4 regions of the Marinomonas dokdonensis genome follow, and region 1 is predicted to be linked to each of the others. Evidence: predicted binding sites of a transcription regulator. Region 1 holds the regulator's gene; each other region holds the start of a gene.
What was found. Region 1 encodes sigma-54, which starts transcription at its own class of promoters, with help from an activator protein. Its sites were predicted from a motif close to TGGCACNNNNNTTGCTNT; they were not measured.
Positions count from the first base shown of each region.

Region 1 (7,598 bases):
CCTGTATTCAAGTCCGTCGTCATTGCATTTATTGGTCTTGCGGTATTAATTGGCAGCTCCAAGCTATTGGTTTGGGGCGCTATAGGCATTGCAACGGCTTTGGGTATCAGCGAACTGATTATTGGTTTAACCATAGTCGCCATTGGTACCAGCCTGCCTGAGCTGGCAGCGTCAGTAAGCAGCGTCAAAAAAGGCCATCATGACATTGCCATTGGTAACATCCTTGGATCAAATATATTCAACCTGGCGACGGTATTACCACTGCCAGCTCTTATTGCACCTGGCATAATTGATGACAATATATTGAACCGGGATTACCTTTGGGTTCTTGGCCTGACATGTGCACTTGCCGCTGCGGTATTCATATTCAATGGACGTAAAAACAAGAGCATTCCACGCTGGATCGGTATCCCTCTGCTGGCGTCATATGGTGTCTATTTATTTATGATGACAGTGGGCAACTAACTCAGATGAAAACCATCGAACGTACCGCCATTAAATACCTAATGCTGGCTATAGTTGTCATAGCTATAGCCGCGGTATTTTGGGGCGTAAATACTGGCCGGGTAGGCAACCTTGTAACAAGCGAATCACTCAGCACATCCCCAGACTACTTTATAACGAAAGTTAGAATTAAAGAATTTGATGCCAATGGAAAATTGATTGAGACCTTAAACGCTGAACAAACCCTTCATTATGTTAAAGATAAGAAAACGCTGCTTCAGCATCCCTATGTAGAGCGCCAAGCAGAATTGGGATCATGGAATGCCCAAGCAGACAAAGGCTCAATTGAAGATGGAAGTCGTGATATATTATTAACTGAAAACGCCAATGCCACAAAAAAACATATAAACTCTGCCGACATTACTTTGTCATCAGATACGATTCATTATTTGGACGAAGACGAGTCTTTAACCAGCTACGGTCATGCAAAGCTGTATTCCACACAAGGCACGACCACAGCAGAAACAATCATTGCCTATATCAACTCGGAAAAAGTTGTTATGACGCGTTCCGTAAGAGGACACTATGAACCTACTCCTAAAAATTAGCTCCATGTTCATGGCTGCTGCTATCAGCCAGCAAACATTAGCCCTTCCTGATGATACCCGCCAACCTCTTGACATACAGGCGGATGAAGCCTCTTTTGATCAGCAAACTGGGGAAGCCATTTACACAGGCAATGTGTTTATTACTCAAGGTTCAATCCAAATTGAAGCGGACTACCTAAAAATCAATACTGATTTAGCAACACAGCAATTTAATAAGCTTGAAGCTAAGGGTAAGCCTGCCAAATTCAGCCAGCAGATTGATCTCGAAGGCAACATGGTGATTAGCCAAGGCAACCAAATTCATTACTCAACGACTCTAGGCCGACTGGAGATCACTGGAGATGGCTACCTGAATCAAACCGACAACAAGGTTTCTGCCGATTATATCTTGTATATGGTGAACACTGGCGCCTTTGAAGCCAGCAAAAAAGGCACTGGTCGCGTCACTATGACATTACAACCTCAAACAGAAGAATAAAGAGAATGACATGGCACTTCTAGAAGCAAAACATCTCGCCAAGAGCTATAAAAAGCGCCAAGTGGTGAAAGATGTTTCTTTATCTGTTGAATCTGGTCAAGCCGTCGGTTTATTAGGCCCTAATGGCGCAGGCAAAACCACTTGCTTCTACATGATTGTGGGCATGGTGAGCAATGATGCTGGCGGTATTTTTATTGATGGTCAAGACATCACCAGTAATGCCATGCATACCCGTGCACAAAAAGGCATTGGCTACTTACCCCAAGAAGCCTCCATCTTTCGTAAAATGTCTGTAGAAGACAATATTTCCGCTATTTTGGAGACTCGCAAGGAGCTAAACAAAGCTCAGCAAGCAGAAAAGCTTGAAAGTTTGCTTGAAGAGTTTCATGTTACTCACATTCGCAAGAACCTCGGCATGGCCCTTTCCGGTGGCGAAAGACGCCGCGTAGAAATTGCTCGCGCTCTGGCAATGAATCCAAAGTTCATTTTATTAGATGAACCTTTCGCGGGTGTAGACCCGATTTCGGTGGGCGACATCAAGCTCATCATCAAGCATCTGCAAGACAGTGGCATAGGTGTTTTAATCACCGACCATAACGTACGAGAAACCCTAGACATCTGTGATAAAGCCTACATAGTCGGCAATGGTCATATCATTGCTTCTGGCGACGCGGAAACCGTTATCAATAATGAACAGGTGAAAAAGGTATATCTAGGCGACGATTTCCGCCTATAACCCCCTTATCATTATTGTTCAAAGAGAGTAGTATGCATAACTCGTTCCAATTCACCTATTTAGAAAGAGTTGCTTTATGAAGCAGTCTTTACAGCTTAAAATCGGTCAACAACTGACCATGACACCTCAGTTACAACAAGCCATACGCCTGTTGCAACTCTCTACTTTAGATTTGAAGCAAGAGATCCATGAATTTCTTGAATCCAATCCCCTGCTTGAAATTGACGACGATGAAAGCCCTATCGTCCAAACTACAACAAGCAGCGAAGAAAAAACGGATAAAAAAACCGAATCAGAAAACCCTGTTATCGAAGCTGAAGAAGCTCGCATTGAATCTGAATGGACGGATAGCATTCCTGAAGAGCTGTCTATTGATAGTAATTGGGATGACACCTATCAGAACTCGGCATCAATAGGCGAACAGAGTGGCTACGAAGGTGGCGACACAGATTTTGAAAGCCGCAATGCTCCTGATGAAAGCATTCAAGACCATCTCATTTGGCAGCTTAATCTAACCCACATGTCTGACCGGGACATTGAAATCGCTTACGCCATTATTGAATGTGTTAAATCTGATGGTTATCTGAGCATTACACCGGACGACATTTGGCAATCTCTAAGCCAAGAGCTTGAGGACCTAGAGTTTGATGAAGTCATTGCCGTGCAGCACAGACTTCAGCGCTTTGATCCGGTTGGTGTGTGTTCAATTGATTTAAGAGACTGTTTATTAGTACAACTGGAAGCTTTCCAGAATCACCCTCTTTATAAAAATACTCACAATCTAATTGATAATTACTTACCTCTATTAGGCAACCGCGACTTTACGCAGTTAATCCGTAAAACCAAGCTCAAGGAAGCCGCTTTAAAAGAGGTCATTGATTTAATTCAACAGCTTAATCCAAGACCTGGCTCTGTTATTGATCATGGCGATACCGATTATGTTATTCCTGATGTTTCGGTGAAAAAGGTGAATGATGTTTGGCAAGTGGAGCTCAATAACGACGCCCTGCCACCCGTCAAAATCAATGAAACTTATTCAGCCATGGCGAGCACAGCCGTCAACACGGAAGATGCCACCTACATTAAGACCTCTTTGCAAGAAGCAAAATGGTTCATAAAAAGTTTACAAAGCCGTAATGAAACTTTGTTAAAAGTAGCCAGCTGTATTGTAAACCGCCAAATTGACTTTTTTGAGCTTGGCGAAGAAGCCATGAAACCTATGGTATTGCATGATGTTGCAGAAGAAGTCGGCATGCATGAATCAACCATTTCCCGTGTGACAACGCAGAAATACATGCACACGCCAAAAGGTATTTTTGAGCTTAAATACTTTTTCTCCAGCCATGTAAATACAGCCTCAGGTGGTGAGTGCTCTTCAACCGCCATCCGAGCCATGATCAAGAAATTGGTGGCGGAAGAGCCACCTAAGAAACCACTGAGTGACAATAAGCTGGCGACAACGCTAGCGGACCAAGGCATTCAAGTAGCGCGAAGGACTGTCGCCAAATACCGAGAGGCGATGAACATCCCTCCTTCCAATGAACGAAAACGACTGATTTAAGACGGATGTGACCTTTATCATGCCATTGAAATCACTACTAAAAACTGAGTTGTGTTTTGCCAAACAAGACATAGTGAGTAAAAAAAGAGTTTTAGAGAACCTAGCCAGCATTGTTTCGGACCGCTTACACTGTGAAAACAGCGCTGTTTACGATGCTCTTTTAGGGCGTGAAAAACTAGGCAGTACAGGGGTTGGTAACGGTATCGCCATTCCTCATTGTCGTCTTGAGTCAGCTAACCATACGGCAGTTGTCGTCTTGTCCCTCAACGAAGCGATTGATTTTGACTCCATCGATAGAAAGCCTGTGGATTTGATTTTTGCCTTAATTGTACCGCCACATGAATGTGACCAGCATTTATCAACGCTGGCGAAAATTGCCGAAATGGCGCAATCTTCAGAAACCCTAGACAAACTTAGAGCGGCGAAGACTGACGAAGAATTGTTCAACACGTTCCACTCTTTATTATAAGGAACAGCCATGCTTGAAGAGACAGTTACCATTATAAATAAGTTAGGCTTGCATGCTCGTGCCGCCGGCAAGCTTATTGAAACAACGTCTAGATTTTCATGCGACATCACGATTGAAAAAGATGGCCGCAATGTAGACGGCAAAAGCATTATGGCCATGATGATGCTAGCGGCCAGTAAGGGCACTCAGATCAAGATTAAGACCAACGGTGAAGACGAAGCTGAAGCCTTAAAAAGCGTTATTGAATTAATCAATAATCGTTTTGACGAAGACGAGTAGACTCATGTCTGAGCAATCCATGTTAACTCATCTGCAAACGGTTTCGGACTCTCTTGAGTCCGGTGCCACCATGCAAATACGTTACCTTCTGAACGGGGCCCTACCCGCACAGGACGTTGCTCGCCTTTTAGAATCCTCCCCACCAAAAGAACGTAAACTCCTATGGGAGCTTATCGATTCCGAAAACGAAGGTGACGTCCTTCAATACCTAAGCGAAGACATAGGTGTCCAATTCCTAAAAGAGATGGATACAGAGCGCTTAGTGGCTGTCTCTGAACACTTTGAAAGTGATGACCTCGCCGATTTACTCCAACATCTACCAGAGACAGTTGTAAAAGAAGTTTTGGCCTCTATGACGGCCCAAGACAGAACTCGAGTCGAAACACTATTAAGCTACTCTGAAGACTCGGCCGGCGGCCTGATGAACACGGACACCATCACAATTCGTCCGAATATCACTCTGGATATTGTATTTCGCTATTTGCGACGTCATGAAGAACTGCCAGACATGACTGACAGCCTATTGGTGGTAAGCCGCTCCGATCGCTTACTCGGCTCTCTCCCCATCACCAAATTACTGGTGGCCGATACGGACTTAACCGTTCGCGATGTTATGGAAACAGAAGACGAAGTGATTTACGCCGACACACCTGTCAGCGAAGTTGCGCAACTGTTTGAAAAAATGGACTTGGTTTCTGCTCCCGTTGTTGATAAAAACACCCATAAGTTATTAGGTCGTATCACCATTGATGACGTGGTGGATGTTATTCGAGACGAAGCAGAGCACTCCATGTTGAGCATGGCAGGTCTTGATGATGATGAAGATACCTTCTCGCCTATACTTAAAACTACCAAGCGTCGTGCAGTTTGGTTAGGCATTAACCTGATCACAGCCTTCACTGCCTCTTATGTTATTGGCTTGTTTCAGGACACTCTCGACCAAGTTGTCGCCCTAGCGATCTTAATGCCGATTGTCGCCAGCATGGGGGGCATTGCTGGCTCCCAAGTACTCACCCTAGTAATACGGGGTATCGCTCTCAACCAAATTGGCTCCACCAACACCCGCTGGTTATTAAACCGTGAGCTCATTGTTGGTTTGATTAATGGCTTACTTTGGGCCACGGTTATTGCCGCCCTAACCGCCTTATGGTTTGACAACCTCAAAATTGCCTATATCATTGCGGGCGCAATTATTATAAATCTCTTGTTTGCTGCAACAACAGGCACTCTTTTGCCCATTTTACTTAAGAAAATGGGCATCGACCCAGCCTTAGCAGGCAGTGTTATTCTGACGACAGTGACTGATGTGGTGGGATTTTTATCTTTCCTCGGTCTCGCCACCATTTTTTTAATATAGGTTCCCATGACAGACTTTGATCAATTTGAAAACGAAGAAGATATCCCTAAAAGCAAAACCCAGATCAAGCGAGAAGTGGAAGCGCTACAAGATTTAGGCAAAACCTTACTTGGGTTGAGCAAAAACCAACTTAAAAAAGTGACCATGTCTGATACATTGCGTGAAGCCTTTGCTGAAGCCGACCGCATCAAACAGCGTGAAGCCATGAGACGTCACCTGCAATATATCGGCAAAATCATGCGTACCGAAGACCACGAGACCATTTCTCAGCAAGTGGCCTTATTTGACACAACCTCTGCCGCTTACAATAAGCTGTTTCATCAACTTGAACACAAACGTGATGCATTGATTGGTGAAAATTCAAAAGAAGAGCTATCAAAATATCTGGACGAACATCCAAATTTGGAAGAAATTCAGCTTTTACGTCAGCTGATCCGCCAATCTCAAAAAGAAGTCGAGAATGGCAACAAGAGCAACACCAACCGTAAAAAACTCTTTAAACTGATTCGTGAAATCGAAGAAACCAAGTTAGGTTTACGCGGTTAAATCCCCCTTCCAACAAAAATGCCCTAAAGATTCCTTTAGGGCATTTTTTACATTCTTCTATGACTCAGACAAGGCATTTTCCCTCGTACCTCGGTTAACACCTGACGATCAATACGATAAATAAAGTAACCGGGCTTCTCCTCTAGCATGGCTAAACACTCACCATTTGGAGAATACAGACTACTGTGGCCATAAGTCTGGCGTAATTCATTATGCCAACCACATTGGTTAACTCCTAATACATAGTATTGATTTTCGATCGCTCGAGCCGCCAGCAAGGTATTCCAATGGGCTTTACCCGTTACATAAGTGAAGGCAGCAGGAACAACCACCAGTTCAGCCCCTAGCACTGCAAGCTCACGGTATAATTCAGGGAAACGCAGATCATAACAAATGCTTAAGCCCAGTTTAAAGCCATCCACTTCAACAACTTGTAATTGAATTTCTCCAGGCTCAATAAAGCTAGACTCACGGTAGGAGGCGGCTTTATCGTCTACCTGAACGTCAAATAAATGAATCTTGTCATAGCATGTTATGAGTTCACCCTTTGGACCAAGCACCCAGCAACGCTGACGTACACGGCCCGACGCCACGATTTCTTCATCGGGTCTTGTTAGGCTTGGGTGAGAGCCAATCACGATATAGACAGAATGTTCTTTGGCCAATTCAGCAACCGCCTCTAAAAGCAAATATTGCTCCTGAGACGCCGCCATTTCGCGCATTCGTTTACCATTAAATAAAAATACATTTTCAGGTAACACAATAAGCCTAGCGCCATCTTTTACCGCAGCAAGCAGCAGGCTCGTCACATTATCAAGGTTTTCACGCCAATCCGCCACACTGGTTAACTGAATCGCCGCCACCACTAAACTGCTCATCAATCATTCCTTTTCTTAGATTGCGTCGGCTGATATTTAACTTGCGTCATCACCGGGTTATCAAAGGTTCCGGTTACGTCATAACGTACACTGGTTACTTTAGATATTTGACTGCCGAACAACCTATCTGTGATAAACAATAAGCCTGCAATTTGAGGTGTCCCCCACAGCAAACCCGCCAATGGCAAAGTACCAGAAATTGGGAAGCTCGCTGTCATTCGCTCATTGAGGGTTTCTTCTAC
Region 1 covers NZ_JBRAND010000004.1:49,491-57,088, reverse strand. The annotation lists gene ACUM5Y_RS11025 (calcium/sodium antiporter) at 1-465, shown strand, start outside; gene lptC (LPS export ABC transporter periplasmic protein LptC) at 471-1,052, shown strand; gene lptA (lipopolysaccharide transport periplasmic protein LptA) at 1,030-1,530, shown strand; gene lptB (LPS export ABC transporter ATP-binding protein) at 1,541-2,266, shown strand; gene ACUM5Y_RS11005 (RNA polymerase factor sigma-54) at 2,343-3,827, shown strand; gene ACUM5Y_RS11000 (PTS sugar transporter subunit IIA) at 3,847-4,296, shown strand; gene ACUM5Y_RS10995 (HPr family phosphocarrier protein) at 4,306-4,575, shown strand; gene mgtE (magnesium transporter) at 4,580-5,932, shown strand; gene yjgA (ribosome biogenesis factor YjgA) at 5,939-6,478, shown strand; gene ACUM5Y_RS10980 (carbon-nitrogen hydrolase family protein) at 6,526-7,356, opposite strand; gene ACUM5Y_RS10975 (YhdP family phospholipid transporter) at 7,356-7,598, opposite strand, start outside.

Region 2 (7,598 bases), on a different contig from region 1:
TGAGAGCAATGACGACCAAGATATTACTGGCTTGTCTACTCGTTACGGTTATGGCGCAGGAGATCTTTACGCTTCTGCACAAGTTGTCTCTGAAGATGGTACTGATGATTATAACGAATATGCTGCAGGTGTTAGTTATAGTCTTGCTGCAAATATGTATGTATTTGGTGAGCTAGGTCAAACTGGTTCAGCTGAAGACACTACTTCTGCAGTAGGTGTTTACTACGGTTTCTAAGGTCGTTTAGCGATTTTATTTACTCTAGGGCTTTTCGTGCTTAGGTGCGAAAAGCCTTATGTTAAATACGATCATTCAAGGTTCCATATTTCTTCTTTAATAGCAGATTGTTGGAACATTCCTTGGCATCAGATGGCAACATCTGGTGCCTTTTTTATGCTGTTCTGAACCTCAATAAAGAGCTTGATTGTTATTTGATCAAAACGTTAGACTTTAACGTTTACAGTTTATTGGGGATGGCTATGATTAATATGGATTTTAGTAAATTTGTTTTAATACATACCTCCCAACAAGATTGGCAGTTAAGCCCAATGGCTGGTGTTTCGCGCAAGCCGTTAGCTCGAGCTGAAGCTGAAAGAGGTCACGCTACGAGTTTAGTTCAATACGAAGCAGGTTCGTTGTTTCGTCCCCATCCTCACCCACTGGGCGAAGAAATCTTAGTGCTCGATGGAATTTTTTCTGATGAAAATGGTGATTATCCAGCAGGAAGTTATTTTAGAAACCCGCCGGGCAGTAGTCATGCCCCCTATAGTGAGGAAGGATGTCTGTTATTTGTTAAGCTACACCAATTCCAAGAAACGGATTTGAATTCCTGTTTGAATCCACCGGTTCATTTTTGGCATGGTGAAGACGTGGCAAGTGCATTGCTTTATCGCTTTGGTCAGGAATCTGTTTGGTTGGCGCGGATGAGCCCTGAGGTTAATTTGCTTTTATCGTTAGACCTCTCTGCGAATATTGAAGTTTTTGTTATTTCTGGTGAAGCCGTTTATGGTAATTTTGAGCTTCAAGCAGGTAGTTGGATGAGAGAGCCAAATTTTCACAGTGATGAATGGCAGGTAAAGTCTTCAACTCTGCTATGGATAAAATCAGGACATTTTTGAGTTAAGGAGTACCAGATTAAATGAGTAGCGCAAATATTAGTTGTATTGTTGCCAAACAAGAAAGAGTTTACTTGCCCGTTGAGGGGAGTGAGCAATTTTTCCCTGTAGGTCGAGTGTATTGCGTTGGTCGTAATTATGCTGCTCACTCGAGAGAGATGGGGGATGATCCTGATCGAGACCCACCATTCTTTTTTGCCAAGGATGCTTCATGCGTGTTGCCGGTTGCATTTTCGACTCAGACGGATTTGCCTTATCCTATGGCTACTGAGCAGTTTGAATATGAAGTAGAGCTGGTTGTCGCAATAGGAAAAGGTGGTAAAAATCTTTCTATTGAGCAAGCGCAAGACAGTATTCTAGGCTTTAGTGTTGGTCTTGATATGACACGTAGAGACTTACAAACCCAAGCTAAGAAGAAAGGTCGCCCCTGGGAGGTAGGTAAGTCTTTTGATTTGTCTGCTCCAATGAGTCCTATAGTCTTAAATAATAGTACTGTTGCAAAAGACCTTGCTAAGGCTGAAATCGTTTTGCAGGTAAACACCGAGGTAAAGCAAAAGAGTGATATTTCTCACCTTACTTGGTCGATTGAAGAAGTAATTTGTAAGCTGTCTGAAGTCTTCGAGTTGCGTCCTGGTGATCTCATTATGACAGGAACCCCAGAAAATGTTGGTGCTGTGAAGATTGGGGATGTCATGGATGCCAGTATTGAGCATTTAGGTTCAATCAGTCTTAAGGTTACTGATTAAACTCATGAAAGCTTTGCTGTAAGGCCTGTGTTTTAAGGTGTTGGCGCTTTTTTAGAAAGTGAAGCGCCACTTCAGCTGTGCACAGGCCGTCCTCTTTTTGATTACGACGTTTGCTAAAGACAGATGTCTCACCGCTAATTTGATAATGCATTAAGTCTTGTAAGTAAGGTGATTGGTTATACATCTTTCGAGCTTGCTGCCAGGTTCCATCAATGACAATGATGTGCTCTGCGTTAAGAGCATCATCTTCATGAGCTCGTTTAGAGGTATCATCTGTTAAATACACTAGGATGGTTCTCTCTTTAGGAAGCCTAAGAATTTCGTTTGGTGGGCATACTCTTGACCAAGTGACGACCTCGCATTCTTCCATTAGATGTTGCTTAACGAGCGGGCCTGTCGCGCTGGTTTTTTTAAGCTCTTCGCTATGAGTGAGTAACCAAATTTTCATACTTGTATCTGCTTGCCCCAGAAAAGAAAAGCCCTGCAAAAGCAGGGCGTAAATACTAGGGTAAAGCTTATAAGAAATTACTCTTTACTGACAGATCCAATTTTGTGAATAGACAAGTCAGCACCATTAAATTCATCTTCTTCGCTTAAGCGTAGACCGTTGATCGCTTTAATTGCCCCGTACACAACTAAGCCACTAGCGGTCGCGAAGACAACGCCCGTGAAAGTACCTATGATTTGCGAGGTAAAGCTAACACCGCCTAAGCCTGCAAAGCTCTCTAAGCCAAAGATACCTGCCGCAATACCACCCCAAGCGCCACAGATACCGTGTAAAGGCCATACACCAAGAACGTCATCGACTTGCTTGAATTTTTGTTGGATCAAGGTGAACAACCAAGTGAATAGTGCTCCAGCGACTAAGCCTGTTACCAGCGCTCCGATTGGATGCATAATGTCTGAGCCTGCACAGATGGCTACGAGTCCAGCAAGGGGGCCGTTATGAATAAAACCTGGGTCATTTTTACCTAAAATCATGGCTGCTACGATACCGCCAACCATCGCCATCAATGAATTGACTGCTACTAAGCCACTGATACCATCTAGGGTTTGGGCTGACATGACGTTAAACCCAAACCAACCAATGCAAAGTATCCAAGCACCCAAGGCAAGAAAAGGAATGTTGGATGGGGCAAAAGCAACGAGTTTGCCATTACGAAAGCGGCCGTTACGAGTGCCAAGTAGTAAAATTGCCCCAAGAGCTACCCAGCCACCAAAAGCGTGAACAACTACTGAACCGGCAAAGTCATGAAATGGTGCCCCATAAGTATTCGTCAACCAATCTTGAAAGCCGTAGTTGCCATTCCAAATCAGGCCTTCAAAAAATGGGTAAGCAAGGCCGACAATAATGGCGGCGGAGATAAGCATGGGGTAGAACTTTGCTCGTTCTGCAACGCCGCCAGAAATAATAGCCGGAATTGCTGCGGCAAAGGTCATTAGGAAAAAGAATTTAACTAAGGTATAGCCATTTTGTTCCGCAAGGCTGCTGGCGCTTTCAAAAAAATTGATTCCATAAGCGATTTGGTAACCGACAAAGAAATAGACCAAGGCAGAGACTGCAAAGTCGGTCATTATTTTGACTAAGGCGTTTACTTGGTTCTTGTGTCGAACGGTACCGACTTCAAGAAAGGCAAAACCTGCGTGCATGGCAAATACCATGATCGCGCCTAATAAAATGAAAAATGTGTTTGAGCTTGCTACCAGCATTTCTACTGCGCTTTGGGTTGATATCACGAAATGACTCCTAAAGGTGCACCTATGCGGTGCTGGTTATTGTTTTGCACTCTCTTAGAACTTAATTTTTGTTGTTTTTAGCTCTTTGCTAAGAGAGTCGCAAAAATAAGCAAAAAACATTCCATTTTCGCTTACTTGTGGTGCGGGTGTTTGTTTTTGGTGCTGATGTCGTGTGTTGTTTTGGTGCTTTAGGTGAAAAGCTGTACAAAAGGTTAAAAATTTTTTGGAGCGTAGGAAGAAATATTATTTTATGTTTTGTAAATCTGGGTTTTTATTGGCTTCCTATTTTATTTTTAACGCTTTATTATCATAGGTGTTAGTTTTATTTAATTAATCTAACTTCTATAAGATGGCAAAAGGCTTAATGACTTTTAGCTTAATGAGTAGTTTGTTCTACCAGAACAATTTAAATAAGAATTGAGGTTTGTATGTCAGGTCAGTTAGTTTCAGGTATTGTTAAATGGTTTAACGATGAGAAAGGTTTCGGGTTTATTGAGCAAGATGGCGGTTCCGATGTGTTCGTTCATTTTCGCGCAATTAATGGCACCGGTCGTCGTACTCTTCTAGAAGGCCAAAAAGTAAGCTTTGAAGTCACTCAAGGTCAAAAAGGTCCTCAAGCAGAGAATGTAACAATAGTTGAATAACTTTTGCCTTCTTTGTTTAAAAAGCCATGTTCTTGAGCATGGCTTTTTTATGCCCGTAATTTAAGGGAGTATTTGTGTTACCAGTATTATATTCATTTCGTCGTTGCCCCTATGCGATACGAGCTCGCTATTGTTTGGCCTTGTTGCAAGTACCTGTTGCCTTGAGAGAGGTTGTACTTAAAGATAAACCAGCGCAACTACTTGCCTTAGGTGGTCGTACCACGGTTCCTCAATTGATCGATACGGATGGCCGAAGATATGAAGAGAGTGCAGATATTATGCACTTTGCTTTGTCGCAAAGTAAGTTAGAGAATCGTGTACTTCAGTTATGGCCAACTGATAGCAGGCTTAACTTTAAAATTCATGCTTGGATTAATTACAACGACAACCATTTTAAGTATTGGCTAGACAGGTACAAATATGCTGATCGCTACCCAGAACACAGCGAAGAGCATTATCGTAGTAAAGCTTGCGTGTTTTTACATCGCCTAAATGAGCGCTTAAACCAACAATCATTTCTACTCGGTGAAGAGATTAGTCTAGCGGATATTGCGGTCTTTCCTTTTATTCGTCAATTTTCTGGCGTGGATGCGACTTGGTTTAATAATAGTGAATATGATGCGGTAAAGGCTTGGTTAAAGAGGTTTCTAGATTCTAAGGTATTTGAATTGGTAATGAAAAAATACCAACCTTGGCAAAGTGGGCAGGAAGAGATTGTTTTCCCATAAGATAAAAGGCGTATATTCCTTAACGTGGGATATACGCCGGGTTATTATTAGTCAATTAGACCAAAGGTTATCCAGTATAAGAAGCCTGGATCCGCATCGCTTGGTAAACTTAACGCAATGAAATTCCCCGACTCATCTAAATACTCAGTGTTTGGGTAGTTGTTTTGTAATACGCTGATATTTAGCTTGGCCAAATCTTCTTGATTCAAATCATAGTAAGACTGCACGCTAATGGCTAAAGCCCTTTCAACAGCTAAACTGCTCGGATAGTGTTGGATGACTTCTTGGCTGCGTCGTAAAGCAGAAAGAGGCGCTTGGCGCTTAAGGTAGTAAAACGCAACCTGAGTCTCATGTCTGGCTAGAATTTCACGTAAGTGCTGCATTCTTGCTTTTGCATCTGGCGCATATTGGCTATTTGGGTAGCGTGCCAATAAATCCCCTAATTCATTGAAGGACTGTGTGAACTCCTTTGAATCTCGATCACTAGGGTCAATGTTCAGATAGCGTGCGACTAGAGTCTGAGTGCCTGTATAGGTAGACAGCGCACGCATATAGTACACATAATCTAAAAGCTCATGATTAGGATAGTTCTTGATGAAACGGTCGGCAGTAGCATGTGCTGCAATATACTCGCCCGCTTCGTATTGAGCGTAAATAAGATCTAGTTCTGCGCGGGTGCTGTATTCCCCAAAAGGATAGCGAGAATCCAAATCTTTTAAGTGCTTAATGGCTGTGACGGGAAGATTGTCAGCAATGGCTTGTTGAGCTTTATCGTAGTAAACCTGCTCAGGAAGGTCTGGTTCGTGGACTGGCTTGCTAGAACAAGCGACGACAAGCAAAGAAAAACTAATGATTCCGACGAATCGGAGCAACGAGTGATGAAATCCCATGTATAATAAAAACCTTGGTAAAGTAGTAGATTGGCCTCAATCGGCATTTGTAGCGTTATATTACGAAAAAAAATGAAGAACAAGGCGCTACACGTTTTTTTCACATTAGGCCCCTATGATACTTTCTAGAGGCCTTGAACAACAAGCATAAGTACATTGTATGGCAGAGCGCATAGTAAAAGAAGCCCAGGTACCGTTCGATTTGAGCGGCAACCGATTTGATCAAATCGCGACAGAACTTTTTAGCGATTATTCTCGTTCGAGAATAAAAATTTGGATCAAAGAAGGCGAGCTAAAAGTAGATGGCAAGGTGACCAAACCTAAAGAAAAGTTGTTTGGTGGTGAAGTGGTTTCATTGGATGTCTTGATTGAAGATCAAGAAGACCATGAGGCTCAGGACATGCCATTGGATATTGTCTATGAAGACGACGATATCATCATTGTTAATAAGCCTGCGGGTTTAGTGGTCCATCCTGCAGTAGGTAACCGTGATGGTACCTTGATGAACGCCATCTTGCACCATGCACCAGAAACCGCTCATATTCCAAGGGCTGGTATCGTGCATCGCTTAGACAAAGACACCACAGGTCTTATGGTGGTAGCCAAAACACTGGCGGCTCAAACGGATCTGGTTGCGCAATTGCAAGAACGCAGCATGGGGCGCGAATACGAAGCCATCACGATTGGTGTGATGACAGGTGGCGGCATAGTCGATGAGCCTATTGGTCGTCACCCTCATAATCGCCAGAAACAAGCGGTAGAACCTGTTAATGGTAAAGATGCCGTAACACACTACCGTTTAGTGGAGCGCTATAAAAATCACACACACGTGCGCTTGAAGCTGGAAACCGGCCGAACCCACCAAATTCGTGTGCACATGGCCTTTATTCAATACCCGTTAGTGGGTGATCCGCAATACGGCGGTCGCTTAAAAATGCCTAAGGCTTGTTCTCCGGAATTGCAGGAATCCTTACGTCACTTCCGTCGCCAAGCCCTGCATGCGAAAAAGCTTGAATTGGCTCACCCAATCACTGGGGAGTGGATGGAGTGGGAGATTGACTTGCCTGAAGATATGCAGCAACTGCTCGCTTCTCTTAAAACCGATATGGTTGAATCAGGCAGTAACGATTCAGAGTATTTCTAGCCAACAGATAACTACAATGCAGTCTCAGTATCTTGGGGCTGCTTCCTTCCTAATCAGCTCCTTTTTTACGAACTCATAAACTTAGAGTTTGCTGATCTCTTTTCCTCCTTCGATATCATTGCATTCTCTCCAAGTCTGTTGAGTCGTAAAAAACTGGTAAAAAAGTTGTCGGTATGGCGCTTAAGTTGCTAATGTCTCTCATTATTTCTATCCCTAATCTCGCCTTTAATAAGGTTCTACTATGACAAGTACAAAGCGATTTTTAACGCCTGAATGGCCTGCACCTACGAATGTTAAGGCTTATGTGTCGACCCGTTTAGGGGGTGTAAGTGAGGGAGAGTTTGACTCTCTTAATCTTGGTGGTCATGTGGGAGACAAGCCCGATCATGTAGCCCAGAATCGTTATTTATTTGCTCAAGCTATTGCCATGCCGGACTCCCTTGTTTGGTTAAACCAAGTGCATGGTACAGGTGTAAAAAAACTACCTTCTTCTTGTAGTGATGTCACCTCGGATGCGGCGTTCACCGCCACTCAGCAGCAGGTGTGCGCGGTCCTGACGGCAGATTGCCTACCGGTACTTTTCTGTAATCTTGCTG
Region 2 covers NZ_JBRAND010000009.1:2,973-10,570, forward strand. The annotation lists gene ACUM5Y_RS15375 (porin) at 1-235, shown strand, start outside; gene ACUM5Y_RS15380 (cupin domain-containing protein) at 358-1,116, shown strand; gene ACUM5Y_RS15385 (fumarylacetoacetate hydrolase family protein) at 1,137-1,859, shown strand; gene ACUM5Y_RS15390 (tRNA-uridine aminocarboxypropyltransferase) at 1,849-2,307, opposite strand; gene ACUM5Y_RS15395 (ammonium transporter) at 2,385-3,596, opposite strand; gene ACUM5Y_RS15400 (cold-shock protein) at 4,025-4,240, shown strand; gene ACUM5Y_RS15405 (glutathione S-transferase) at 4,315-4,968, shown strand; gene ACUM5Y_RS15410 (outer membrane protein assembly factor BamD) at 5,016-5,858, opposite strand; gene rluD (23S rRNA pseudouridine(1911/1915/1917) synthase RluD) at 6,019-7,002, shown strand; gene pgeF (peptidoglycan editing factor PgeF) at 7,244-7,598, shown strand, end outside.
Region 2: ACUM5Y_RS15395 (ammonium transporter) is a predicted target of sigma-54. The motif match lies at 3,703-3,720, and genes of this name have one in related genera.

Region 3 (7,598 bases), on a different contig from region 1:
ATTGGTGCCCTAATGGCGGCAAGAGCCCAGGAGCAAGTACCAATTGTCGCGGTATTGCCTTACTTTACTCAAGCCCCTCATGCTTTCTTCACCCTAGCCAACAGTGGTATTAGCTCAATTAAAGACTTGAAAGGTAAGAAGGTTGCAACCTCTCCTTTCACTTCTTCTAATGCCTTCTTGCCATTAGTACTTAAGCAAAATGGCCTAGCCGAAGAGGAGATTAATCTCGTTAAGGCTGATAATGGTGCCCTGTCACCTATGCTGATCAGAGGCCATACGGATGCGATTATTGCTTGGGTAACGAATACTGCTTTGTTTAAAGCTCAAGCGGCTGAGACAGGTAAAGAAGTCATCGAAATGCCATGGTCGGATTCTGGTTTATCTCTCTACAGCTCTTCTTTGTTGGCGTCAGAGCGTTTCTTGAGCGAGCGCCCTGACGTTGCGAAACGTTTTGTTAAGGCTTTTGCGAAAGCCATTAAATTTACCTACGAGCACCCAGACAAAGCTGGCGAAGCGATCCACAGTATCGTTCCTGAAGTAGACCCTAAAGTAGCGCAAGCACAAATTGAAAGTATTACTAACTTAGTCTTTAACGATGTCACTAAAGCCGACGGCTTTGGCCACTTTACGTCAGACCGCATTCAAAAGACTTGGACTTATGTTGCTGAAGCCAACGGTTTGAGTCTTGACTCACTAGACCCTGCCACCACCGTTAACAGCGCATTCTTTGCGGAGTAATTCCATGGATCAAAATAGCAAATCAGCTTATGTCAGCATGGAAGGGGTGGGTCATAAATTTGACCCACGCCCAGAGGCCCCCATGGTGGTTCAGAACATAGACCTTGGTATTCACCGACACGAATTCGTGTCGGTGGTTGGCCCATCAGGTTGTGGTAAATCTACCCTATTGCGTATGGTGGCAGGGCTGTTAATCCCTAGCCAAGGCAAGGTTTCCGTGTTCGATCGCCAAGTGACAGAACCTAGAGACGACGTAGGTATTGTTTTCCAAAAAGCCAATTTATTGCCTTGGTTAACCGTGCGTAAAAACGTACTTTTCCCACTCAAACATAAGTACGGTAGCTACACCAGTGCCGATGAAAAACGCGCCAATGAACTGTTAGAAATGGCGGGCTTAACCCAATTCGCCGACAAGATGCCAGACGAGTTATCTGGTGGTATGCAACAAAGGGTGGGGATTGTTCGTGCCCTGCTGTTGAACCCAGACATTCTCTTAATGGATGAGCCGTTCTCTGCACTGGACGCCTTAACCCGTGAGCAAATTGGTTTTGATCTATTAAAAATTTGGCGTGATCACCCAAAAACCGTGCTCTTTATTACGCACTCTATTACCGAGGCCGTGTTGCTGTCTGATCGAATCTTAGTGATGAGCAAGCGCCCAGGCACAGTATTAGATTTAATAGAGGTAGATCTACCTCGCCCTCGTTCACAGAAAACCATCACGTCAGAGCGTTTTACTGAACTAACGGATTTAATCAGAGGATATATCTATGAGCCAAACGTACAAGACTAGACCTTGGATCGTGGAACAAGCGGACCGCTTTGCACCTGGGCTGTTTTTTATCGGTCTGGTTCTTCTTTGGGAATTAATCTGCCAAGTGGGTAAGGTGCCAAATTATATCTTACCGTCTCCTTCAGCGATTATTTCAGCCTTTTTCGATGTGGAATTTTCCCGCTGGATGGGACACCTTTGGGCCACACTAAGGGTTGCGTTAATGGGCTTTGCTCTGTCTATCTGTATCGCCCTACCTTTATCCATTGGCATGATGCGCTCTGAGTTAATGAACCGTGTGCTTTACCCTGCCTTGATCGTGATCCAGTCCACGCCGGTGGTAGCTGTGGCACCTTTGATTATTGTTTTACTGGGCACGGACGATCCATCACGGGTGTTGATCACCTGTCTGATCACTTTCTTCCCTCTCGTGGTATCCACCACCACAGGGATGTTGGAAACGCCACCAGAAATGATCGAGTTAAGCCAATCTTTGCGTGCGCCTCGCTACCGCGAAACCTGGCAAATTCGTATTCCTTATGCAATCCCACACATCTTCAGTGGCCTGCGAGTATCCATTACCCTCGCGATTATCGGTGCCGTGGTAGCAGAGTTTGTGGCGGCGGAACAAGGTCTGGGTTATTTCATTCAGTTCTCCACCTCTTTCTTTAAAATTCCACAGGCCTTTGCTGGGTTAATTTTCCTATCTGTGATCAGCTTGCTGCTATTCAAATCCATTCAATGGATCCAAATGTGGCTATTCCCTTGGAGCCTTCCTAAGAAGAAGTGATAAAACATGACACTAAACGAAAAAGATACAGCCCTATTACGCCAATCCTTTGCTTTGGCAGAAGAGGCGAAGAAACAAGGCATACACCCTTTCGCAGCCCTTTTGGTGGACCAAGACGGGGAAGTACTGATGACTCAAGTAAATGGTTATTTGCCAGATCTTGACATGACAGGCCACGCTGAGCGCAAGCTCATGACCCGAGCCAGTAAGCAATATCGTCCTGACTTCTTGGCTAAATGCACCATGTATGTTTCAGCAGAACCTTGCGCCATGTGCGCAGGGGCCGCTTATTGGGCGGGCTTAGGCCGTCTTGTGTATGGTTTGAGTGAAGACCGCTTAAAGCAAATAACCGGAAATCATCCAGAAAACCCAACCCTTGCCCTGCCTTGTCGTCAGGTATTTGACTCTGGTCAGCGCCACGTAGAAGTGATTGGGCCTTGTCTAGAAGATGAAGCAGCAGAGTTACAACAAGGTGTGTGGTAACACACCTTGATTTTCCCCTAGGAAATATGAGGTAATAGAAAAGCGATAACACTCAATGAAAACTGGAGTAGAAGCTGGCAGGTATTAAGCGAATGCTTAAACTAGGTCATTGCTCCCCTTAATAAGCACTTATTTATTAGGAGGCAGTTATGATCAACAGCTATGCACTGGAAGAACTTAATCGTGAAACCACTTTTGGTGGCGCAGGCATCGAAGCCGATGACCGCGAAATTCCACTTATCGATATGAGCAATTTCGAGCAACGTCGCGAAGAAATTAGCGAACAACTCTGGCAAGCCGCCACCCAGATTGGATTTTTCCAACTGACCAATCATGGTATCAGTGAACAAGAAATAGCCTCAGCTTTTGGTGAAGCAAAGCGTTTTTTTGAGCTACCAGAAGCGACTAAAGCTCAATTCCCTCGCCCCAAAGGGGTCAATGCTGGCTGGGAAAGTCGCAGCCAAATTCGCCCATCCACGGGCACAAAAGATCAAAAAGAGTCTTTTCAAATTACCCGTTACCACATGGAAAATCTATGGCCGAGTCGGGAGCTTCTACCATTCTTTCAAGCCAACACAGAATACTTTGAACAACGTTGCTGGCAATTAGGGATGAAGGTTTTGTCCTGTTTTGCAGACAAGCTCGGCTTTGATCGAGACTTTTTCAGCAAGGCTCACGACCCACAAAACAGTGACTATCAAAGTACCTTACGCCTGCTGCATTATTTCCCTACGCAAGGTGTTACCGAACAGGGTAATGTCTGGCGAGCAGGAGCACACACGGATTTTGATTGCCTCACCCTATTGTTCCAACATCCCGGCCACGGTGGTCTACAGGTTTGCCCAGGCAAAGAAGCTGAGAGTAAACGCTGGACCAATATTCCACCCTTAGCCAACGTGGTGACCTGTAACATCGGTGATATGTTGATGCGCTGGAGTGATGACAAACTGGTGTCGAATTTGCACCGAGTACGTCAGCCAAAAATCGATGAGTACTGTGGCAGTCGCCATTCGGTCGCTTTTTTCTGCCAAGCGAATAAATCGCAAATTATTCAAGGACCTGAAAAGCGTTATGAGCCGATCAGTGCGGAAGACTTCTTGAATCAGCGTATTCAGGCAAACTTCATGGACAAAGAGCGATAACTCTCTCGCTACACATGTACCTCTTAATAAAAAGCACCAATGAGGCGAACTCATTGGTGCTTTTTGGTATTCCTATTGGACTAATTGGACACTAGCTTTCTGCTAAGGCCGCCAAACGGAAGCCCGCAATTTTATGGACTTGTTCCATGGCGGTTGCAAACTCGGTGGCCACATCATTAGGAGTTCTCGACAAAAAACCAGACAAGATTTGCTCCTTACTGGCACCTTTTACCGCCATAATAAAGGGAAATCCAAACTTTTCACGATAGGCATCATTGAGTTGTAGAAACTGTGTCAGCTCTTCTTCAGAACATTGATCTAAACCAACACCTGATTGTTCAGATTTTGAGGCCTCCGTCATTTCCCCTGCTAAGGCCGCTTTGCCCGCAAGGTCTGGGTGCGCTCTGAGTAAAATGAGTTTCTCTTCTTCCGAGCTCTTCTCAACAATATCGTGCATGGTCTGTTTGATTCTTTGGATATCATCAAAATGACCTTTAGGGTTTTCACAAACCATGCGCCACAGTTGCTCTGCAACCCATGCAGAATGTTCATAAATATCCGCGAAAGTAGCGATAAACTCTTCTTCTGTCATTGTGCTAAAGGATAAATGCATCGTCATAATCTGCTTCCAGTTAGGCTTCTTTATAAGGAAAGTGTTCGCGCCAATGATGGGCAATATCAATGCGTCGACAACACCAAACCTGATCATGTTGCTTCACATATTCTAAAAAGCGTTTTAGCCCTGCGATACGTGCAGGTCGCCCTATTAAGCGACAATGCAAGCCAATCGACATCATTTTAGGGCTTTCTTTGCCTTCTTCGTACAGGGTATCAAATGCATCTTTTAAATACTGGAAAAAATGTTCACCAGTATTGAAGCCCTGCATTGCAGCAAAACGCATATCATTAGTATCCAGTGTATAAGGGATAATCAGTTGTGGTTTTTCTTCTATCACCTGCCAGAAGGGCAAATCGTCGCTGTAATCGTCTGCGTTGTATAAAAATCCCCCTTCTTGCGCCACCAGTTTATGAGTATTGGGACTGGTGCGGCCGGTATACCAGCCTAAAGGCCTTTCCCCTGTCACTCGGCGAATAATCTCAATGGCTTTTTCCATGTGCTCGCGTTCGGTGGCTTCATCCACATATTGATAATCAATCCAGCGGTAGCCATGACTGCATATTTCATGACCGGCCTGCTGGAAGGCCTTGGCAACCTCTGGGTGTCTTTCAAGAGCCATTGCCACAGCAAAAATCGTCAGAGGAATGTCCATTTCCTTGAATAGTTGCAGGATACGCCACACACCTGCGCGGCTACCGTATTCATAGATGGACTCCATGCTCATGTGACGAACGCCAGTGCGAGCATCCGCTCCGACCATCTCGGATAGAAAGGCTTCTGAAGCAGGGTCCCCGTGCAAAATACAATTCTCTCCCCCTTCTTCGTAATTTAGTACAAACTGTAAAGCAACACGGGCTTTATTCGGCCATTGTGGATGAGGGGGGTTAGAACCATAACCAACCAAGTCTCTTGGGTACCCAGACATTTTTAACTCCTAACAAAATGAACATAGCAAACACCCACACGGTATTCAGAAGTACTAGGCAGAATCTTAAGCGGCTAGCATGCAATACATGGGGTACTTACAGATTGGAACAACTGGCACAATTATTGATCACTTTAAAACAAACGTTTCTAAATTGACAATAGAGCTAAGGAAAGAGCTTGCAAAAAACAGGCTAGAATTACCAAATACCGTTAATTATTTTGAAAATGATCGAGGAAAAACAATGGGATACTTAACTACGCACATTCTAGATACCACAAAAGGCATTGCCGCCGCTGAAGTCGAGATTCAGCTGTTCAAATACACCCAAGATGGTCAAAAAGTCTTCATTTGCAGCACTCTTTCCAACGATGATGGTCGCTGTGATGCCCCACTATTAGCTGAAGATGACTTTAAAGCTGGCATTTATGAACTGGAATTCGCCATAGACAAATACTTCGACCAGCAAGGGATCTCAGTAGCTGAGCCAGGCTTTCTAAACACAGTGGTAATTCGTTTTGGTATCAATGATGAAAGCAGCCACTACCACATTCCTTTATTGGTATCGCCCTACTCTTACAGTACCTACCGTGGTAGTTAATTGGCAAACTAAGTAAACCGATTAACAAGCACGAAAATCAATCACCATCATGTAGCATAACCTACGCCGCTTGCACCAAAAAAACTCAATAACTCAGTTTTTTTCCTTGAAAGGTACAAGCGGCGTTTTGTTATGACTCTGCTAACCCTCTTATTTACTGAAACGATAGTTTCACATAAATAAAATATGTTTCGATTGTTTCATGGCACAAATCTTGCGAACTAACCAAGATGAAAGCGATGACCAAATCGCGCAAACCATCTTAATTGATCGTAACCAGTCAAGAATGAAGAGTAAGGAGCTAAGCATGAAAGCATTAATCATAGGAGCAGGGATTGGCGGCATGTCAGCGGCCGCCGCATTAAAACAGCAAGGCATCGAGTGTGAAATTTTCGAAGCCGTTAAAGAAATCAAGCCTGTGGGTGCGGCACTTTCTATCTGGTCAAATGGTGTGAAATGCATGAACCATTTGGGTATGTCTCACATCATGGACGACCTAGGTGGCCCCATGCTGAGCATGGCGTACCATGATGGAATTTCAGGCACTCCTATGACGGAATTTAGCTTAGCGCCTTTGGTGGAAGCGGTGGGAGAACGCCCTTGCCCTGTTTCCCGAGCGGGAATACAGAGCCAAATGATTGCTTTCTGGGGACGAAAAAATATTCACTTCGGTAAGCGTGTAGAACGTGTATCTCAGACCGAAGATAGCGTAACCGCCTATTTCACAGATGGCACCAGCGCCACGGGTGACTTTATGATAGCTGCCGATGGTGGCCGCTCTATCATTCGTAATCATGTCTTAGGTTATCAAGTGGAGCGTCGTTATGCAGGCTATGTAAACTGGAATGGATTAGTGGATATAGATACTAATATTGCCCCTGCAGAACAATGGACAACCTATGTAGCCGAAGGCAAGCGTGTATCCATCATGCCAATCGCTGGCGGACAGTTTTACTTCTTCTTTGATGTACCATTGCCGTTAGGTTTGGAAGAAAATCGCGATACCTTGGTAGAGGATTTAAAAGGCTACTTTAAAGGCTGGTCCGACCAAGTTCAGTTGTTGATTGATAGCATTAACCCGCAAACCACCAACCGAGTTGAAATCCATGACATTGAGCCCTTCCCTACATTAGTAAAAGGCAACATTGCCTTACTTGGAGACTCTGCCCACAGCACCACTCCAGATATTGGTCAAGGTGGCTGTTCGGCAATGGAAGACTCTGTCGTATTAGGACAATGTTTCGCCAAGCTTTCCAGCTTTACCCATGAAAGCGTAGTAACTGCTCTTAAAGATTATGAAGAGCAGCGTCGTGACCGTGTTAAAGACTTGGTTCTGAAAGCCCGTAAGCGAAGCGAAGTGACCCATGGTGAAAACATGCAGGAAACCCAAGCCTGGTATGATGAATTAAAACTCGAAACAGGCGAGAACATCATTGCTGGGTTAAAAACCACTATTTTAGGTGGCCCGTTAGGCTAACTATAATTTCACTTCGCTCAGCTTAACCCAATGGACATCAAGTTACTTACT
Region 3 covers NZ_JBRAND010000002.1:459,993-467,590, reverse strand. The annotation lists gene ACUM5Y_RS06685 (ABC transporter substrate-binding protein) at 1-738, shown strand, start outside; gene ACUM5Y_RS06680 (ABC transporter ATP-binding protein) at 743-1,531, shown strand; gene ACUM5Y_RS06675 (ABC transporter permease) at 1,509-2,300, shown strand; gene ACUM5Y_RS06670 (nucleoside deaminase) at 2,307-2,783, shown strand; gene ACUM5Y_RS06665 (isopenicillin N synthase family dioxygenase) at 2,933-3,925, shown strand; gene uraD (2-oxo-4-hydroxy-4-carboxy-5-ureidoimidazoline decarboxylase) at 4,017-4,544, opposite strand; gene puuE (allantoinase PuuE) at 4,558-5,469, opposite strand; gene uraH (hydroxyisourate hydrolase) at 5,714-6,070, shown strand; gene hpxO (FAD-dependent urate hydroxylase HpxO) at 6,378-7,547, shown strand; gene ACUM5Y_RS06640 (EAL domain-containing protein) at 7,590-7,598, opposite strand, start outside.
Region 3: hpxO (FAD-dependent urate hydroxylase HpxO) is a predicted target of sigma-54. The motif match lies at 6,274-6,291, and genes of this name have one in related genera.

Region 4 (7,598 bases), on a different contig from region 1:
AAACGATTGACGCGACGCGCCTCAGCTTCGTTACTGTTCACTGGCAATGTCTCATAAGTTCGACCACCTGGGTGAGAGACATGATAAGTACAGCCGCCCACTGAAAGGCCATTCCAAGTATCGATCAAGTCAAATACCAGAGGCGTATCCATACCTAGGGTTGGGTGCAACGCAGATGGCGGCGCCCAAGCCTTGTAACGTACCGCTCCGACGAACTCACCTTTACGGCCTGTAGAACGAATTGGCACACGACGACCGTTACAGCTCAATACATAGCGACCTTCTGTTAAACCAGACAGTTTCACCTGCAAACGCTCGACAGAAGAGTCTACATAGCGCGCCGTACCCGAGCCGGTGATCTCTTCACCTAGTACATGCCAAGGTTCGATTGCCCAACGTAGTTCAATTTCCATGTCGTCAATTTCTTGGCGACCATAATGTGGGAAACGGAACTCTTCAAACGGCGTAAGCCATTCGAGTTTGAAAGGGAAGCCGTGTCTTTGTAGGTCTTCGACCACTTCTTTAACATCTTGCCAGACAAAGTGAGGCAACATGAATTTATCGTGCAGGCTAGTGCCCCAACGAACCAGAGGTTTCTTATAAGGTTCTTTCCAGAATCTTGCCACCAAACAACGCAATAACAGCATTTGTACCAATGACATATGCGGATGAGGTGGCATTTCAAAACCACGAAACTCCAAGATACCTTGGCGACCGCTGGAAGTGCCCGCTGCATAAAGTTTATCGATACAGAATTCGGAACGGTGAGTGTTACCGGTAATGTCCACCAACAGGTTGCGCATTAGGCGGTCCACCAACCAAGGTTGATCCACAAAGCCTTCTGGCATGTTTTGGAAGGCGATTTCCATTTCATACAGAGCTTCGTCGCGGCCTTCATCTGGGCGTGGTGCTTGGCTGGTTGGGCCAATAAACATGCCTGAGAATAGGTAAGACAAGCCTGGATGGTGCTGCCAATAAGTGACTAAGCTTTGAAGCAACTCTGGACGGCGCAATAATGGGCTGTCATTAGGTGTGCTACCGCCTAGGGTCACATGGTTACCACCCCCTGTGCCTGTGTGGCGGCCATCCAACATAAATTTCTCAGCACCAAGGCGGGATAAATAAGCCTGGTGGTAGAGGGTTTCTGTATTGTGAACCAGCTCTTTCCAGTTGGCTGCAGGGTGGATATTTACCTCGATGACACCTGGGTCTGGGGTAATAAGGAATTTCTGCAAACGAGAGTCTTTAGGTGGCTCATAACCCTCAATCACCACAGGTAGGTCTAGGGCTTTCGCGGCATTTTCAATGCTGGTCAGCAATGCAACGAAGTGTTCTAGGTGGGTGAGTGGTGGCATGAAGACATGCAAACGGCCTTCTCTCGGCTCAATACACAAAGAGGTACGAACAACGTTTTTGTAGAGACTTTCTTTACCACTTTTGGCTTTAGGCTTAGCGGTACGCTTATCTGTGCTCGGCGTCACCGCAGATGCTTCTTGTGGTTGCGTCATATTGGCCAAAGGTTGGCGAGGGTCAAATGGGTCGCGTTCTTGAGGCTGCTCTTCTTCAACCACAGCAGGCAAAGAGTTAAGCGGTAAACGGTAACCCATAGGGCTATCACCAGGAATCAGAGTAATGACATCGCTACGCATTGGCCAAAGCGAACTTTGCCATTGCTGAGTGATGGTATTAAATTCCAACGGCAGTAAATAACCTGTGGTGGTGCTTAGGCCACGATTCAGTAGTTTCGCTAGGCGACGTCGTTCCAAGTCGTCCTTCAAATCTGCCTTGGTTGGGTCGGCATCCGCTGGTAGCGACTGCTCTAACCATAAATAGTAAAGTGTGTCTTCGTAGGTGCTTTGCAGATACTTAGGCTCAAGCTTAAGCTCTTCACATAAGGTTTTGCCTAGTGCTTCTGCGTCCTTGATAGTGTGCTTGTAGTCTTTATCAACACGGGCAAGGTATTTTGGATCTTGCCACAAAGCTTCACCATCGGTGCGCCAGAAACAGCCAAGTGCCCAACGAGGGACTTCTTCACCCGGGTACCATTTACCTTGGCCGTAATGTAGCAAGCCGTTAGCACCAAACTCATTCTTCATTTTGAGCAATAAGTCTTTTGCCAGCTTAAGCTTCTCAGCTCCTAGAGCACCTGTGTTCCATTGCTCTGAGTCCATGTCATCAATGGACACAAACGTTGGTTCGCCACCCATGGTAAGGCGGACGTCCCCTTCGTCGAGCTCTTTATCAACAGCATAACCAAGGGCTTTAATGGTTTCCCACTCGCCTTCCGCGTAGGGTTTGGTAACACGGGGATCTTCATGAATACGAGTCACTATGTTGGTGTAGCTGAACTCACACTCACACTCGTCGATCATACCGGTAATAGGCGCGGCAGAAGCAGGCTCTGGCGTACACGCTAATGGAATGTGGCCTTCACCCGCAAATAGGCCTGAGGTTGGGTCTAGGCCAACCCAACCTGCACCAGGTAGGTAAACTTCACACCATGCGTGTAAGTCGGTGAAATCTTCTTCCGGGCCGGAAGGGCCGTCTAATGCTTTGACATCGGCGGTTAATTGCACCAAGTAGCCAGAAGCAAAGCGCGCTGCAAGGCCTAAGCTACGGAGGATTTGCACCAATAACCAAGAGGTATCACGACAAGAACCCTTAGATAAGGTTAGGGTTTCTTCACAAGTTTGCACACCTGGTTCGAGGCGAATGCCGTAGCCGATTTCACTGGCTAAGCGGGCGTTGATGTTCACCAAGAAATCATTAATAGGGGTTTTCTTACGATCAACACTGGATAGCCATTTGTCTAGTAGCGGGCAAGATTCCGTGACCGCAAGGTAAGGCTCTAGCTCTTTTTTCAGGGCTTTGTCATAGGAGAATGGGTAGTCTTCCGCATAACTTTCTACAAAGAAGTCGAAAGGGTTAATAACGGTCATGTCCGCAATAACTTCTACCATGAACTCCAGTTTGTTTGTTTTCTCAGGGAATACCAAACGGGTCTGAAAGTTTCCAAACGGGTCTTGCTGTAGATTCACAAAGTGATCTTCCGGCGTCACTTTAAGCGAGTAACCATGGATTTTAGTGCGCGAGTGGGCCGCAGGACGAAGTCTTAAAATGTGCGGTGCGACATTGATAAAACGATCAAACTCGTAAGTAGTTTTATGCTGTATCGCTACTCTGATGGTCATGTCGCGTCTCCTTGACGAAATTGAAACCAATTTTCGGTAATCTTAAAGCTAATATCTATGATGTCCAGCTGTATATCATTGAGGTACTCATGGAATTCTTGGTCTAAATCTTCCGATGACGTGATCTCATAATAACGGGCGTTGAGCTTGTCTATATTGGCCGCAATAATGCCTGCTCGTGGTAGTTTATTGGCCGCTTCACGAATCTGCTCTAGACAATATTTTAAGCTACGGGGGAAGTAAGGATCTCTTAATAAGAAGCTCACCGTTTTCGCACCATTAATTGAGGTTCTGACCGTACGGCGATAATCCAAGTAAGCACTTTGAGATTTTAATACCTTAGACCAAACTACTTGCCCGAGCTGTACGCTCTCTTCATTTTCTGCTTGTAGCATCAAGGAAAGTGCCGCATCCAGAATACGAGTGTTCATGTCCGCACGTTCTATGTAACGCCCCATAATCAGGAACTGCCAGCCAGCATCACGGCTCATAGCGCCTGCTAATAAACCAATGATGGTCTGACAACCGCTGATTACCGTGGTCAGGAAATCATGGCGCTCTGAACGGTTGATGCCTTGTTTAATATTATGGCGAGCATAGATGTCCAGCTCGTTGATCAGCTCCCAAATCTCTTTGGGTACCACATCTCGTGAAGTACGAATATTTTCTCGAACCATTTTGATAGAAGACAACATAGAGCTTGGGTTGCTGTCATCCGCTAACAAGAATTTTACGACGTTGCGCTCATCTTTTACCTTGTAACGTTGCTCAAATAACTCTACGCCACTGTTAATTTCAATTAGGTTGTACCATGACACTTGAACGTTGCGAGGCAAATCAAACAGTAGGTCATCATAGACACTAACCAAACGAGCAGTGTTTTCAACACGCTCTAAGTAGCGTGCACTCCAAAATAAGCGTTCTGCGACTCTAGATAACATAATTATTGCCCCTTCGTTTCAACGATCCAAGTATCTTTACTACCACCACCTTGTGACGAATTAACCACCAGTGAGCCTTTTTTCATCGCGACTCGGGTAAGCCCGCCAGTGGTCACATAGGTATCTTTACCCTGCAAAATAAACGGGCGAAGGTCTAAGTGGCGAGGCTCCAAATTCCCTTTTGAAATAAGGGTAGGGGCCGTCGACAATTTTAGGGTGGGTTGGGCAATATAGTTTCTCGGGTGTTTCTTTATTAAATCGGCAAAGATAGCTTGCTCTTTCTTGGTTGAGTGAGGCCCAACCAACATGCCATAACCGCCAGACTCATTGGCAGGTTTAACCACCAATTTGTCGAGGTTTTCCAGCACATAGGCTTGCTGTTCTGGGTCATCACATAGGAAGGTTTCCACATTTTTAAGGATAGGCTCTTCTTTTAGGTAATAACGGATGATTTCTGGTACGTAGGCGTACACAACCTTGTCATCAGCTACTCCAGCACCCGGCGCATTGGCGAGGGCCACATTACCGTTACGCCATGCACGCATAAGTCCGGGCACGCCCAATACGGAATCTGGGTCAAAGGCTTCTGGGTCAAGGAATAAGTCATCAATACGACGATAAATTACGTCCACACGTTCTGGACCATCAATGGTCTTCATGTATACGCAGTCGTCAGAGTCGACAAATAAATCACTGCCTTCAACTAATTCAGCCCCCATTTCTTGGGCAAGGAAGGCATGTTCAAAATAGGCTGAGTTATAGATGCCGGGGGTCAGAACCACAATTTCTGGGCTGTCGATATCACGAGGAGACAAGGCGGCTAAAGTATCAAATAACTGCGAGGTGTAATCATTGACGGGCAGTATCTGATCGTTTTCAAACAGTTCTGGCAAGACACGCTTGGTAATCGCGCGGTTTTCAAGCATATAGGAGACACCAGAGGGGACGCGTAAATTATCTTCAAGGACGTAGAAATCCCCTTTGTCATCGCGGACCAAATCTGTGCCACAAATATGGGCCCAAACACCATAAGCTGGCGACACGCCGACACATTCAGGGCGAAAGTTTTTAGATTCTTTGATGATGTGTTCTGGGATGATGCCATCTTTAATGACATTTTGATCGTGGTAAAGGTCGTCGATGAAGAGGTTAAGTGCTTTTAGGCGTTGTTTAAGGCCTTCTTCGGCTACTCGCCAAGCGGATGCTTCTATGGTTCGAGGGATAATATCAAAAGGCCATGCTCTATCAATATTGCCTTCTTCTGTGTAGACAGTGAAGCTAATACCCATTTCTTGGATAGTGGCTTCTGCCGTCAATCGGCGCTTTTCCAATTCGTCTTCCGAAAGACTGTTTAAATAACTAAATAGCTGTTTTGCGGGTGCTCTTGGCTTACTTTTGCCGTCGATGAGTTCATCAAAAAAACCGTTTGACTGATACTGGTTGTGTAAATTATCCATTTAAACCTCGTTCTGCGTTATCAAACTGGGGCTGCATACCATCATAGTGAGCAGGTTTGCTAAATTGTCTTGTGTTCTTGCCCCATAGAAGGGAGATCATTACTCCATTTGTTAAGATTGGTAATTTTGTTTTCTCGTCCCTCCACACTAATCGCTTTTATCTGCTTTGTGAAGATAGCAAGTATCAAGCCAGAGTATTATTTTCAGTGGTTTGCGGTAAAAAATTAAATGCTCTAAACCTTGATCTAGATGGGTGTCATTCTACGATATAGTCTTTACTATTAGCGTTTGCTTGTGTGTGCAAATGTAGAGACTTGGTGAAAAACGGAGTGGCTGGTTGACAAAAATACATAAAACTTTAGTGGTAGGTGCCGGTATTGGTGGCTTGACATGTGCTTTAGCCTTGGCTAAACGGGGCATGTTAGTGACAGTTTGTGAACAAGCCGCCTGTTTTAGTGAGGTTGGGGCGGGTTTGCAGATTGGTCCGAATGCCATGCATGTACTACGAGCGTTAGGGCTCGAAGAAGATTTAAAACCCCTAGCTTATACCCCTAACTTTGCCAGCATTCGTCATTACAAAACCGGTGAGTATTATTTGAAAACCCCTTTGGGTTGCGCCATTGAGAAAAAGTATGGCGCACCATATTGGCACTTACATCGGGCGGACCTGCACGCCATTTTGGTGCAAGCCTGTGAAGCGGCGGGTGTCGAAATCCTCTTAAATGCTCAAGTTAAAAGCTACCAAGAAGATGCTGGTGGTCAGGGCGTTATGCTGTATTTAGAAAATGGTTGGGAGATAGCTGCGGACCTAGTGGTTGCCTCCGATGGGGTGAAATCTTCGATCAGACAACAAATGTTGGGTATGGATAAATCCACCTTTATGGGGCAGGTCGCTTGGCGTGGTTTGATTCCAGTAGAAAGCCTGCCTTCCATTAAAATCCAAGCGGATGCCAGTGTGTGGGCAGGGCCAGGAAGGCACTTTGTTAGCTACTATGTGCGTGGCGGCCAATACATTAACTTTGTCGCAGTAGAAGAACGAAATGCTTGGCACTCTGAATCTTGGCGGGAAGAGGGGGACGTTAATGTGTTACGACAAGCCTTTGCTGGCTGGCATCCTGAAGTGACAGAGTTACTTAAGTGTGTGAAAAGCACCTTTTTGTGGTCGTTAAATGGCCGCAGTGAATTGCCTTTTTGGCATAAAGGGCCGGTGGTATTGCTTGGTGATGCTTGTCATCCTATGTTGCCTTTTATGGCGCAAGGAGCCGCTATGGCCATAGAGGATGCCTATATATTGGCCGAGTACGTTAGCGGTGCAACCTCAGCTGAGAGCCTTGAGCAAGCATTACAGGCTTATGAGCAACACCGCAAACCAAGAACGAGCAAGGTGCAGGCTATGTCGAAAGCCAATGCAGGATTGTTTCATATGCATGGAGGCGTATTAGGGCTATGTAAGCTCAAAGCGCTTAAACAAGTTTCTCACTTTGTGCCTTCTGTGGTGGAGAATAAATTAGACTTTGTTTATGGCTACAATGCGATCCAGCAAGACTTATAGCTAAATGCTCTATAGATCGCTTCATAGAAAGTTTTTTGTTATACCAAAAGGTAAAATAATCATGACAATTGATTATTAGCACCTTGGCTTCCAATTCTCTATCATCGCGCCTCTACTTTTAAGTGACTCATCAAAAGTGAGTTACTTCCTTTAAGGAAGGTACGAACAAGTCCACTGGCTTCAGCGTGTGGATAAACCTTTATTATTCGAGGCAAGCTTCGAAGTCCAATATTGAACATATTGGCAAGAAGATTAACAAAGAATAAAAAGTGTTTAGCCCACGCCCTTCGGGTCTTTCAGAGAAACGGCCTCTCTGTGTTAAGAGTGATTGAAAGGTATTAACATTCCTGCTCACTCTTGCCTTGATAGACCGTTTCTCTGATAAGACTGTAGCTCAGAAGACTTAATCGCACCTTCCTTTAACTAAACTCTGGAAACAACAGACTGTATGACTTCT
Region 4 covers NZ_JBRAND010000001.1:683,589-691,186, reverse strand. The annotation lists gene ACUM5Y_RS03260 (transglutaminase family protein) at 1-3,191, opposite strand, end outside; gene ACUM5Y_RS03255 (alpha-E domain-containing protein) at 3,188-4,132, opposite strand; gene ACUM5Y_RS03250 (circularly permuted type 2 ATP-grasp protein) at 4,135-5,589, opposite strand; gene ACUM5Y_RS03245 (FAD-dependent monooxygenase) at 5,927-7,141, shown strand; gene ACUM5Y_RS03240 (Na+/H+ antiporter NhaC family protein) at 7,590-7,598, shown strand, end outside.
Region 4: ACUM5Y_RS03250 (circularly permuted type 2 ATP-grasp protein) is a predicted target of sigma-54. The motif match lies at 5,764-5,781, and genes of this name have one in related genera.